2 regions of the Vibrio nigripulchritudo genome follow, and region 1 is predicted to be linked to the other one. Evidence: riboswitches for the same ligand, from Rfam matches in the RefSeq annotation. Region 1 holds a riboswitch; the other holds the start of a gene.

The links. Region 1 has a riboswitch for lysine ahead of lysC (lysine-sensitive aspartokinase 3). Riboswitches for the same ligand answer to the same signal wherever they lie in the genome.
Region 2: linked by a shared signal. The riboswitch ahead of QMG91_RS05900 (Na+/H+ antiporter NhaC family protein) and the one ahead of lysC (lysine-sensitive aspartokinase 3) in region 1 are both predicted to bind lysine.

What each region holds. Positions count from the first base shown of each region.
Region 1 covers NZ_AP027049.1:466,044-472,869, forward strand. Annotated here, with positions in the region: gene metH (methionine synthase) at 8-3,688, shown strand; gene lysC (lysine-sensitive aspartokinase 3) at 3,763-5,196, opposite strand; lysine riboswitch at 5,253-5,424, opposite strand; gene QMG91_RS02390 (pyridoxal-phosphate-dependent aminotransferase family protein) at 5,601-6,716, shown strand; gene QMG91_RS02395 (PglL family O-oligosaccharyltransferase) at 6,733-6,826, opposite strand, start outside.
Region 2 covers NZ_AP027049.1:1,233,039-1,239,864, forward strand. Annotated here, with positions in the region: gene QMG91_RS05885 (Y-family DNA polymerase) at 1-707, opposite strand, end outside; gene imuA (translesion DNA synthesis-associated protein ImuA) at 709-1,383, opposite strand; gene QMG91_RS05895 (H-NS family histone-like protein) at 1,758-2,162, opposite strand; lysine riboswitch at 2,485-2,668, shown strand; gene QMG91_RS05900 (Na+/H+ antiporter NhaC family protein) at 2,767-4,398, shown strand; His leader region at 4,582-4,715, shown strand; gene hisG (ATP phosphoribosyltransferase) at 4,772-5,668, shown strand; gene hisD (histidinol dehydrogenase) at 5,673-6,826, shown strand, end outside.

The DNA of each region.
Region 1 (6,826 bases):
CTGTAGTGTGGCTGGAAGCAATATAAGACAACAAATAGAACAACAATTATCCGAGAGAATCCTGTTTATTGATGGTGGTATGGGTACCATGATTCAGGATCTCAAATTGGAAGAAGAGGACTACCGTGGTAAACGTTTCTCTGATTGGCATTGTGACCTAAAAGGAAACAACGACCTGTTGGTCTTAACGCAACCTGAGCTTATCAAGAACATTCACAGCCAGTACCTTGAAGCCGGTGCGGACATTCTTGAAACCAACACCTTTAACGCTACGACCATTGCAATGGCTGACTATGATATGGAAAGCCTTAGCGAAGAGATCAATTTTGAAGCGGCTCGCTTAGCCAAAGCAGCGGCAGATGAGTGGACGGCAAAAACACCGGACCAGCCTCGATATGTTGCAGGTGTACTGGGACCAACAAACCGTACTTGTTCTATTTCCCCAGATGTGAACGACCCGGGTTATCGAAACGTGAGTTTCGATGAATTGGTGGTTGCTTATTCCGAGTCCACACGTGCCCTTATCAGAGGCGGCTCTGATCTTATCCTTATCGAAACCATATTCGATACATTGAACGCAAAAGCGTGTGCCTTCGCGGTTGAATCTGTATTTGAGGAGCTAGGCTTTGAGCTACCGGTAATGATTTCAGGTACCATCACCGATGCTTCCGGGCGTACGCTCTCCGGTCAAACTACCGAAGCTTTTTATAATGCTTTAAGACACGTAAAACCGATTTCTTTCGGTCTGAACTGTGCACTGGGTCCTGATGAGCTTCGTCAATACGTGGAAGAGCTGTCCCGTATTTCTGAATGCAGTGTGTCTGCGCACCCGAATGCCGGGCTTCCCAATGCTTTTGGTGAATACGATCTTTCACCAGAAGATATGGCGGAGCACATTGGCGAATGGGCACGTTCTGGTTTTCTAAACCTGGTTGGTGGTTGTTGTGGTACCACTCCCGAACACATTCGTCAGATGACGTTAGTCTGTAAAGGTGTAAAACCCCGTACATTGCCTGACATTCCAGTGGCATGTCGCCTTTCAGGTCTTGAACCTTTAACCATCGAAAAAGAGACATTGTTCGTTAACGTTGGTGAGCGTACTAACGTTACGGGTTCGGCTCGCTTTAAGCGTCTGATTAAAGAAGAGTTGTACGACGAAGCTCTCGACGTTGCACGCCAACAGGTAGAAAACGGCGCGCAGATCATCGACATCAATATGGATGAAGGGATGCTGGATGCGGAAGCCTGTATGATCCGTTTCCTTAATTTGTGTGCGTCTGAACCTGAGATTTCCAAAGTACCAATCATGGTTGATTCCTCTAAGTGGGAGGTCATCGAAGCCGGTCTTAAATGCATTCAGGGTAAAGGCATTGTTAACTCTATCTCTTTGAAAGAAGGGAAAGAAAAGTTTGTTGAGCAAGCAAAGTTGATCCGTCGATACGGCGCTGCCGTTGTTGTGATGGCGTTTGACGAAGTCGGACAGGCTGAGACTCGCGAACGTAAACTCGAGATTTGTACCAATGCTTATAAGATTCTGGTCGATGAAGTTGGCTTCCCGCCAGAAGACATCATTTTTGACCCGAATATCTTCGCTGTAGCTACGGGTATTGAAGAGCACAACAACTACGCCGTCGACTTTATCGAAGCGGTTGGCGACATCAAACGAGACCTGCCACACGCCATGATTTCTGGTGGTGTATCTAACGTTTCTTTCTCCTTCCGAGGTAATAACTACGTACGTGAGGCGATTCACGCGGTATTCCTGTACCACTGCTTCAAGAACGGCATGGACATGGGGATCGTAAATGCTGGTCAGCTAGAAATTTACGACAACGTACCTGACAAACTTCGTGAGGCAGTGGAAGATGTTGTACTAAACCGCCGTGATGATGGCACAGAACGTTTACTGGATATTGCCGCGGAATACGCAGGAAAAGGCGTCGGAAAAGAAGACGATGCTTCTGCGTTGGAATGGCGCACTTACCCAGTAGAAAAACGCCTTGAGCATGCACTGGTTAAAGGCATCACTGAGTTTATTGTTGATGATACGGAAGAAGCGCGTCAGAAAGCCTCCAAACCACTGGAAGTGATTGAAGGTCCTTTGATGGATGGTATGAACGTGGTTGGCGACCTGTTTGGTGAGGGCAAGATGTTCCTTCCTCAGGTAGTTAAATCAGCTCGTGTAATGAAACAGGCAGTTGCCCATTTAGAACCGTACATCAACGCAGAAAAGCAAGCGGGTTCGTCCAACGGCAAGATCCTGCTGGCAACCGTAAAAGGAGATGTTCACGATATCGGTAAAAACATCGTGGGCGTAGTTTTGCAGTGTAACAACTATGAAATTGTCGACCTAGGCGTGATGGTTCCTTGTGAGCAGATCCTGAAAGTCGCTAAAGAAGAGAATGTCGACATCATTGGTCTTTCTGGCCTCATCACCCCTTCTTTGGATGAAATGGTTCATGTAGCGAAAGAGATGGAGCGCCAAGGGTTTGATCTTCCACTCCTTATTGGCGGTGCTACAACCTCAAAAGCTCATACTGCGGTGAAGATAGAGCAGAACTACCACCAACCAGTGGTCTATGTGAACAATGCTTCACGAGCGGTAGGTGTGTGTACATCTTTGCTGTCCGATGAGTTGAGACCAGCCTTTGTTGAAAAGGTGGATGCCGACTACGTTCGTGTTCGTGACCAGCATAACCGTAAAAAACCTCGCACTAAGCCAGTGAATCTTGAAAAGGCACGTTCTAACTGTGTTGATATTGACTGGGAAAACTATACGCCTCCCGTCCCCGTCAAACCTGGTGTGCATGTGTACGACGATTTCGATGTGGCAACACTGCGCAAATACATCGACTGGACTCCATTCTTTATGACTTGGTCACTTGTGGGTAAATACCCAAAAATCCTCGAACATGAAGAAGTCGGTGAAGAAGCAAAACGCCTGTTCAAAGACGCGAACGATTTGCTTGATCGTGTGGAAAAAGAAGGCTTACTGAAAGCACGTGGTATGTGTGCGCTATTCCCGGCAGCGAGTGTCGGCGACGACATCGAAGTGTACAGTGATGAGAGCCGTACTGAAGTAGCACATGTTTTACATAACTTGCGCCAGCAAACTGAAAAGCCTAAAGGTTTTAACTACTGCCTTTCAGACTATATTGCGCCGAAATCGTCAGGCAAAAAAGACTGGATTGGTGCCTTTGCAGTTACTGGTGGTATTGGTGAGCGTGAACTTGCTGATGCCTATAAAGCGCAGGGTGATGACTACAATGCCATCATGATTCAAGCGGTGGCAGACCGTTTAGCGGAAGCTTTTGCAGAATACTTGCACGAGCAGGTTCGTAAAGACATTTGGGGCTATGCGACAGACGAAAATCTGGATAACGAAGATCTGATTCGCGAAAAATATCAGGGTATTCGACCAGCGCCGGGCTACCCTGCCTGCCCGGAACACACTGAGAAAGGCACTTTGTGGGAGATGCTCAAAGTCGAAGAAACCATTGATATGTCGCTGACAACCAGCTACGCCATGTGGCCGGGTGCTTCTGTGTCTGGCTGGTACTTCTCTCACCCTGATTCACGTTACTTTGCTATTGCACAGATTCAAGAAGATCAGGCGAAAGACTACGCCGAGAGAAAAGGCTGGGAGTGGGAAGAAGCTGAGAAATGGTTGGGTCCAAATCTTAATTGATTTTATTCGGGGGAAATAAAAAGGGTTGGCATCTGCCAACCCTTTTTGGTGTTTGATCGCTATTTTTTGAAGAGTTATCTTTCGAAAAGTTCTTCGTGAAGCGCCTGGACCGCTTTTTTCGATACAGATTCGTGTAATAAGAAGCAGAGGTTATGGGCACTGGCTCCGTAACAAATCATGCGAAGGTTAAAGTCTTCAAGCGTACTGAATACTTGTTTCGCGTAGCCTTTGCTCTCTTTCATGTTATTACCAATCAGGGCGACCAGGCAGAGGTTGTGTTCTACTTCTACCGTACACAGCTCTTCCAGTTCTTTCTTTGCTTCTGGTGGCAGTTCAGGAGCGCCGCCTCCCGTATTGGTTTGATCCAGTGTCAGAGACACACTGACTTCTGACGTTGTGATCAAATCGACGGAGATTTTGTGCTTCGCCAAGATTTGGAATACTTCGGCTAAGAAGCCATAGGCCTGGAACATGTTCGGGCTGCGCAGTGTTACCATCGTCTGATTACAGCGAAGTGCCAGAGCACGGAATAAAGGTGCGCTTTCTACCTGTTGACGAATCCATGTGCCACCTTTTTCGGGCGCTTTCGATGAACCGACAAACACTGGAATTTGATGACGAAGTGCAGGAAGTAGTGTTGATGGATGAAGGATCTTTGCACCAAAATTGGCCATCTCAGATGCTTCGCTAAAGCTAATTTCCGGAATCGGGCTGGCTTTAGGTGCAATGCGAGGATCGGTAGTGTATATACCGGGAACGTCAGTCCAGATTTCTAACCCTGCTGCTTCAACCGCTTCAGCAATCAGTGCGGCACTGTAGTCACTGCCACCACGACCAAGTGTAGTGGTGTTGCCTTCTTCGTCAGAACCAATAAAGCCCTGAGTGACAACAACTTGTTGCTGGCAAAGAGGTACTAGTTTTTCTTTTGCCAGTCTAGATATTTCTTCCAGCTCTGGCTGCGCCTTACCATGCACGGAATCGGTACGCATGACATCGCGAATATCAAATCGAACCGCATTAACACCACGCTCGCGCATCAGCTGCGTCAAAATGTGAGTCGACATCAGCTCGCCACAAGAAACAAGGTGATCGGTCAGCTTGTCGCTAGATTGAAATGATGCGGCTTCTGCGGCACTGGCAACGGTTTCTAAAATGGCGTGTACTTGTTTCTCAGCTCCCGCCGGGTCGGCTAGCTGATCTAAAATCTGATGATGAATATCAGCGAGCTGCTTAACTAAGGTTTGACGATGCTCAGCATCTGCCACACCATTCGCCAGTTCGACAAGCAGATTGGTAACACCTGAACAGGCACTACTCACCACCAAACGGGTATCAGGGTTATTTTCAATAATGGCACTGCAGCGGCTCATGGCTTCAAAATTCGCCACACTGGTTCCACCAAATTTCGCTACATTAAATGCGCTCGCGGCTTTGTTCTCGTTCAAAGCACTGTCTCCCAAAAAACGTCCAAAGATAACGACATGGCAATCAAAACGACTGCCTAACATCCGATGTTGAAGAGAGATTTCGTAGAGCAGAGGGAAAGCATAAAGAAAGGAATGCGTACCTCAGAAGCTCTTCACCTAGGGTGACAGTCGGCAGGATTCAACCTGCTCGCCCGATGCTCAATTCACCCGCAATGAATTGTCATCTCGGCATTGCTCCCCCTGAGTTAGGTGTCTTGGAATTGGGGTTCCACACCAAACCTGCCTGGGCAATGCTCCTCTTCTGCTAGAAAGCCCGTTTATTGAACGGTTTTATGGTGAAAATGTCAATGTTTAACCGAGAATTTGTTATTTTGTGATATCAGCATTGTAAAAAGCGTCTTTTTGGCGCTCGACCTTAACAAAGTGAATGCATTAGAGTAAAAATTAAACAGTAGAAAATCCAATAACGATAAAATGAGAGCACTATGACAATAACAAGCTTTAATCCTCCACGGCGTATCTTAATGGGTCCCGGTCCTTCGGATGTTTACCCTGAAGTCTTGCAAGCCATCAGCCGACCTACTGTTGGGCATTTGGACCCTTTATTCATCAAGATGATGGATGAGCTTAAACAATTGCTCAAATACGCCTTCCAGACAGAGAATGAATTTACCATTGCGATTTCTGCTCCGGGGAGTGCCGGAATGGAAGCCTGCTTTGTTAATTTGGTTGAGCCAGGTGATAAAGTGATCGTATGCCGCAATGGCGTGTTCGGAGAACGTATGAGAGAAAACGTTATCCGATGTGGTGGTGATGCGGTTGTCGTGGATGATGAATGGGGGGCACCAGTCAGCGTTCAGAAAGTACAGGCAGCGTTCGACCAACACCCCGATGCCAAGATTCTTGCCTTTGTACACGCTGAAACGTCGACCGGGGCTTGCTCCGATGCGGAAGCTTTGGCAAAAATTGCTAAACAACATGGTGCGCTTACTATTGTAGATACGGTCACTTCTTTAGGTGGCGTTCCCCTTTATGTCGATAAATGGGGGCTGGATGCCGTTTATTCAGGGAGCCAGAAGTGTCTGTCCTGTATTCCCGGTTTGTCACCTTTGACCCTTTCCGCAGCGGCAATCAGTAAAATTACAGAGCGCAGTGCTCCGGTTCAAAGCTGGTTCTTAGATCAAAGCCTGGTACTAGGGTACTGGAGTGGAGAAGGTAAGCGAAGTTATCATCACACCGCGCCTGTAAACAGCTTGTATGCGCTTCATGAATCCCTGTTGAAGCTGAAGAATGAAGGGCTCGAGAATACTTGGAAGCGACATAAAGACATGCACGATAAGCTGAAGAAAGGTCTGGAAAAACTGGGAATTCAGTTTGTGGTGGACGAACCTTATCGTCTACCTCAATTGAATGCTGTGTACGTTCCTGATGGAATTGATGAAGTTAAGGTCAGAGCTGAACTTTTGGAAAACTACAATCTCGAGATTGGGGCTGGGCTCGGAGCTCTTGCTGGAAAAGCCTGGCGAATAGGTCTGATGGGTTACGGCGCGAGAGAAGAAAACGTCGCTCTGTGCTTAAAAGCCCTTGAAGAGTCCCTTTGATTAGATAGAAAGCCGCTTATTCAGCGGCTTTCTTTTCATTGGTTATAATTGCTTGGGATTCTTTGGAATACCTGACGTTTGAGAAGTCGTGCTTAGGGAACAGGTATTGC
Region 2 (6,826 bases), 770 kb from region 1:
GAATATTTAAAAGTTTGAGGAGGATGGTAAAAGTCGACAGGGTGCTTAAATCGCCCAGTAAGTTTGCCAATATAGTTAATGAGATCTATATCAAAGCGCTTGGCAATATCAGCCATGGGAATAGTAAACAAAGCGTCAAAAGTTTCTATGCCAACTCTTGATAACTTATCTACCACTTTTTCAGACAGATCACTCACACCAAGAGGAAGCGTGTAGAGGTGCTTTTTCATTAAGTCAGAGTCATCCGTAATAAACTGTTTTTTTTGCTGAGCCAGTATTTGGGCTGAATAAGGGGAAAATCCAGTAGAAAATTGATAGCGTACGTTAAATTTCTTAAGGTGTTGTTGAACGGTAAGCCAATAATGTTCAAGGTTGGAATAAAGGCACAGCATATTACTGATCTTTAATAGAATTCCATTTGGTTCACAAAGTGTGATATCCGATGTAATTAAATATAACCACTGTGCAATTTCTTTTAATTTCTTATGCTCGATATCAATATCATATGGATAGACTTGCAAATCCTGACAAAGTGATGCGGCAGTCCCTAAACCCATATTGAGTTTGAGCCCTGCGTCAAATCCGCTTTTGGAAAGCTGAATTATCTGGTGATGTTCATCGACGATAGCAATGTTGTTTTCCAAGTCGGAATCGAAAAAACAAGAATCCAGTTGAAGCGATGGAAAGTGAAGATAAAGCCACAGCATACTAACCCCTTTTGAGTAAAGGAAAAGCGACAACTGTGTCTGGCACTTTTGTATGAGTAAGATCTGCCCATTGAGATGACATGTCCAACTGTAACTTAGATATACCCAGCCCACCTTTTCGTTTGTTAATAGTGATATCTAACCCTTTAGAATGAGCTTTTAATGTCATGCTAAGGGAGACGGGTAGTGGAAAAGCTTGTTTTTGTGGCTTAAAGATAATCTGAGAACATTTCCCAGTCTCACTAGCAACCTGTAAGCGTTTGACTTGGTGTATTTCTAATTTCTCTTGCCATAAGACAACATGTGAACATGCACCACTCTTCAGGCATTGCTCTGCAGCCCACAATGCCTCTTTTGTGCTCTTGGTAGAGACAATCAGGATTTTATCCAGAGGTAGTGCTTGGGCTAAAAAAAACTCGCTGCATAGTTTTCCTGGTGGCTGAATAAAGACTCTTAGCCTGTCTTCTTTGGTATTGCTCATGAAGTTTTGCAAAAGTCGCAGCTCTCCAATCCCAATACAGGTATTAATTTCTATGACCCCTTTTCTGGGGAAGCCACCACCCAGCTTACTATCTAGCTCAGGGTAACCTGAGGAGGTAGTGTTGACACTGGTAGAGGTTTCAGTTCCTTTCCAGAGGAGGTTCTTGTGATGTAGTGTTTGTATTATTTCATGCATTGCTCAATAGTCCTGTATAGATATACAGTACTTTGAAGTATATGACTTCAGAAAAGATCTGCAAGCATTTTTCTGGGCTAGTGAGCTACATGAGTAAGAAATGGCAAAAAAATCAAAAACGTAGTAAGTAGATTAGAAAAAAGGAAGCAAGAGAGTAATAATGAGCCTGAATGAATATAGACAGGTTAATTTAATCTTAATAGATATCGATTCTATAAATATTTATTATGGGAATTGAGAATAGTCGTAATGCAAATAGTGGCATTAAAAAAGCCGAAACTTATATAAGTTTCGGCTCAATTTATACTGAACGCTGAAGTATAGAATCGAGGGACATGCTCAGCGTTGCATTAATTTTTGTAACAAACTGAAAATTAGATTAGGAAATCATCCAAAGATTTGCCGGAATCCAATTCAGCTTGAATAGCAGAAGGAGTACGACCTTGACCTGTCCAAGTCTTTTCTACACCATCAACAACATATTTATATTTTGCTGGGCGAGGATCGCGTTTTTTCTTCGCTTTAGATTTAGTTTCACCAGATAGTGCAGCAATTAGGTCATCGACATCGATGCCATCTTTAGCAATCATACTTGCGTATTCAGCTAATTTAGCTTCACGTTCGGCTTTTTCTGCTAATTCTGCAGCTTCAGCTTCACGGCGCTCTTCTACAACGGTAGTTATTTTATCTAGCGCTTCTTCCAATTGCTCTAGCGGTAGATCACGAGCAAAAGCTCGCAGACTGCGAATATTTAGCAGAGTTTTTGCAATATCTGACATGTTCAGTCCCATTCTTATTTTAGTAAACGTACACAATAATAACAGTGTAAGACGAGAATACAATATAATTTTATTTCAAATATATCGAATTTCAAATATACATTTCTAGAAATATATTTAATTTCTTATTAGCCGAATAGAATACGTCAATATTTATTACGCTAAGTGTCAAAAAAGTGTAAGTACGGAGCTTGTAGACCATTCATCTAGATGAAAGTTTCATCATTCTGGTTAAAACTTGAAATTATATGTTGCAAAAAGGTTTGGCATCCGTAGAATGGCTCGCACCTGATTTGGGTGGCGACTTTTTAACCAGGTTTTCGCCCAAGGTAGAGGCGCAATAACTATCAGTAAGCTCTAAGAGAGTGATGTCTAAGATGAGAGCTGAAAGGAGTTATTGCCGAAGTATTGGAAGTTATCGCCTTTCAATGCTGGGGTTATATTCGAATAGATATAACACTGCCATAGTCTATGTTGTTGTTAAACTATGGAGCGCTACTGTAGGGTTGGGTGAAGTGTTCACTTCCCTTTCGCTTGTTCAACTTAAGGTATAACTAATACCGTCTGCAGTAGATCTCTAACCAAATATTGGTTTCTGAAGATCATGAATTTATTAGATTTTGCGTCATCTCCGCTTTCGCTGCTTCCCCCACTGGTTGCTCTGGGTCTAGCCATTATTACACGTCGAGTTCTTATTTCCTTGGGTATGGGAATTTTGCTTGGCGGCTTACTTATCACAGATTATTCACTGTATGAATCGTTTAAATATATCTGGGATAAAGTATATGGCGTCGTTATTGAGACCAATGAAACTGTTATCGATGGCGTTAAAGTAGAAGAAGCCAGCTTAAATAGCTGGAATATGAGTATTATTGCATTTTTATTACTGCTGGGAATGATGACAGCTTTACTGACATTATCTGGTGGTACTCGAGCATTCGCCGAATGGGCTCAAAGCCGAGTAAAAAGTAAGCGTGGTTCGAAATTACTGGCAGCGTTTTTAGGCGTTTTCATTTTTGTTGATGACTACTTTAATAGCCTGGCTGTCGGTGCTATCTCCAGACCAGTTACTGATCGCTTTTATGTTTCACGTTCAAAACTTGCTTATATTCTAGATTCAACCGCTGCACCAATGTGCGTATTGATGCCTGCCTCAAGCTGGGGTGCGTATATTATGACCATTGTAGGTGGCATTCTGGTTACACATGGATTAACGGAATATTCATCAGCCTTAAGTGCTTATGTAAATATGATACCGATGAATTTTTATGCGGTATTCGCACTATTGATGGTATTTGCCGTTGCTTGGTTCCAACTTGATGTTGGCTTAATGCGTAAAAAAGAAATTGAAGCCTCTCAGGGGGTCGGTTTCGATGACGCAGAAAAAGATTCTGCGAATAATGAATTAAGTGAAGATCTTGATATCAACGAAAGTGAAACGGGTCGAGTTTCAGACTTAGTTATGCCTATTGTTGCGCTAATATTCGCGACAGTATTCTTCATGTTATATACAGGTGCACAATCATTAGCGGATTCAGGAAAAGATTTTGATCTGCTAGGTGCTTTTGAAAATACCGATGTTGGTACTTCTCTTTGTTACGGTGGACTGATTGGTTTAATTGTCGCTTTAATTACCGTACTACGTCAAAAAATAGAATTTGTGCAAATTATTCGCACTTTATGGATTGGCGCAGGTTCTATGTTTGGCGCAATATTAATTCTATTCTTTGCCTGGACTATCGGTTCTGTAATTGGTGATTTAAAAACAGGTACTTATCTATCTTCACTTGTTCAGGGAAATATTAACCCACACTGGTTACCTGTTATTTTATTCTTGCTTTCTGGTTTGATGGCATTCTCCACAGGTACATCATGGGGAACGTTTGGTATTATGCTGCCAATCGCAGGTGATATGGCTGGCGCAACAGATTTGGCACTGATGCTTCCTATGCTAAGTGCTGTATTGGCAGGTTCTGTATTTGGCGATCACTGTTCACCAATCTCAGACACAACGATTCTGTCTTCTACTGGTGCTCGTTGTAATCATATTGACCACGTCGCTACACAGCTTCCATATGCCGTTTCTGTTGCTGTTGTTTCGTGCGTAGGATTCATTGTTTTAGGTATGACATCGTCGGTGTTGTTCTCATTCGCGTCAGCAAGCGTGGCATTTGTCATCGTTTGTGGTGTTTTGAGTGTGATTTCTAAACGTCGACAGACTCCTGTTTCAGCATAATCCCGTTTAGCTATATAAGGCAGGTCATACGACCTGCCTTTTTCATTTCTGAATTTCTAACTCAAAGCAATTTTTCACTCAGAAAATTTTTTGGACTTAGGTCTTGCAAATCACCAACGGCTTGGGTTAGTGTGAAGTTAACTCAAGGAGAAAACTAAATATGCGTAAAAGTGTAATGAACATTCATCACCATCATCATCCTGACTAGTCTTTCGGGAGGTTTACGCATACCCGAGAGGCTCAGAACTCTCGGTGGTTGAATCAAAAATATCAGATTTAGACCCTCGGGAGAGCAAAACTCCCGAGGGTTTTTTCATTTTTAACGACTTATAAAACATTAAATATTCACTAAATTTCGCATAGGGACATTGCAATGCAAACACAACGCCTAAGAATTGCCATCCAGAAAAAAGGACGCTTGAGTAAAGAGTGTCTGAATCTACTGAAAAAGTGTGGTGCTAAATTCAACATCATGGGAGAGCGCTTAGTTGTGCACTCTGAAAATATGCCTATTGACCTACTGCTTGTTCGTGATGACGACATCCCAGGTTTGATCATGGATGGTGTTGTTGACCTTGGCTTTATCGGTGAAAACGAGCTTGAAGAAGTGCGCCTAGACCGTAAAGCATTAGGTGAACCATGTGAATTTGTCTCTCTTCGTCGACTAGATTTTGGTGGCTGCCGTTTGTCCATCGCTATCGATAAAGATGAAGAATACAACGGACCACAAGACCTGGCGGGTAAACGTATTGCGACTACATACCCTCAGCTACTAAAAAGCTATATGGATGAACAAGGTGTCGAATTCAGCACTTGTGTATTGACGGGCTCGGTTGAAGTTGCTCCTCGTGCAGGTCTGGCAGACGCAATTGCAGATTTGGTTTCTACAGGCGCAACTCTGGAAGCCAATGGTCTTAAAGAAGCAGAAGTGATTTTCAAGTCAAAAGCGACATTGATTCAACGTGCTGGTGAATTTGACGCAGAAAGACAAGCTCTTATAGAGAAACTTCTGACTCGTATGCAAGGCGTCCTACAGGCAAAAGAATCCAAATACATCATGCTACACGCTCCAACAGATAAGCTTGAGCAAGTGAAAGCACTTCTTCCAGGGGCTGAAGACCCAACAGTATTGCCTCTGTCTGCAGAGCAGAATCGCGTAGCCGTCCATCTTGTGAGTACTGAAAATCTGTTTTGGGAAACCATGGAACAACTAAAAGAGTTGGGTGCGAGCTCAATCCTAGTGCTACCAATTGAAAAAATGATGGAGTAACACCATGAGAACCGTTGTTTGGCAATCATTGAGTGAAGAACAGCAAGATGCCGTACTAGAACGCCCTGCGATTACTGAAGGAGCAAATATAACGGCGGCTGTTGCGGAAGTGATTCAAAAAGTACGTGGTGAAGGCGACAAAGCGCTAACTGAACTTACCGCAAAGTTTGACGGAGTGACACCAGAGTCTATTCGGGTTTCAAAAGAAGAAATTCAAGCAGCCTCAGATCGTTTGACCGACGATATGAAAAAAGCTCTAGAGCAGGCTTACTCCAATATTTCTAAGTTTCACAAAGCTCAAAAATCTCAGCCGATAAAAGTTGAAACACAGCCGGGTGTGGTGTGTGAACAGGTTACTCGTCCGATTAATACAGTTGGTCTTTATATCCCTGGGGGCAGTGCACCACTTCCTTCTACCGTATTAATGCTGGGCGTTCCTGCACAAATTGCAGGTTGTCGTAAAGTCGTATTGTGTTCACCACCGCCTATCGCCGATGAAATTCTTTATGTCGCTCAGCTGTGTAATATCGATGAGGTTTACAACGTTGGTGGCGGTCAGGCTGTTGCAGCAATGGCTTACGGAACGGAAAGTGTCAGCAAAGTCGATAAAATATTTGGTCCGGGTAATGCCTACGTGACGGAAGCAAAGCGTCAGGTGAGCAATGATTTCCGCGGTGCTGCGATTGATATGCCAGCAGGTCCTTCAGAAGTGTTGGTTATCGCTGATGATACTGCCGACCCAGATTTCATTGCAGCGGATCTACTTAGTCAGGCGGAACACGGTCCGGATTCTCAGGTGGTTTTGGTGACGCCATCTCCAGTGATTGCAGACAAAGTGACCGATGCCGTTCAGGCTCAGTTGAAAGAGCTGTCACGAGCTGAGATTGCTGAAAAGGCACTGGGTTCAAGCCTCATCATTATTGCCGAGTCATTGACGCAATGTGTGTCTATCTCAAACTTCTATGGACCTGAACACCTGATTGTTCAAACCAAAAATCCTCGTGAGTTGCTTCCTCTACTCGATAATGCAGGCTCTATCTTCCTGGGGGATTGGTCGCCAGAGTCAGCCGGTGACTATGCATCGGGAACCAACCACGTTTTGCCAACTTACGGTTATACGCGCACATATTCCAGCCTGGGCTTGGCTGATTTCTCTAA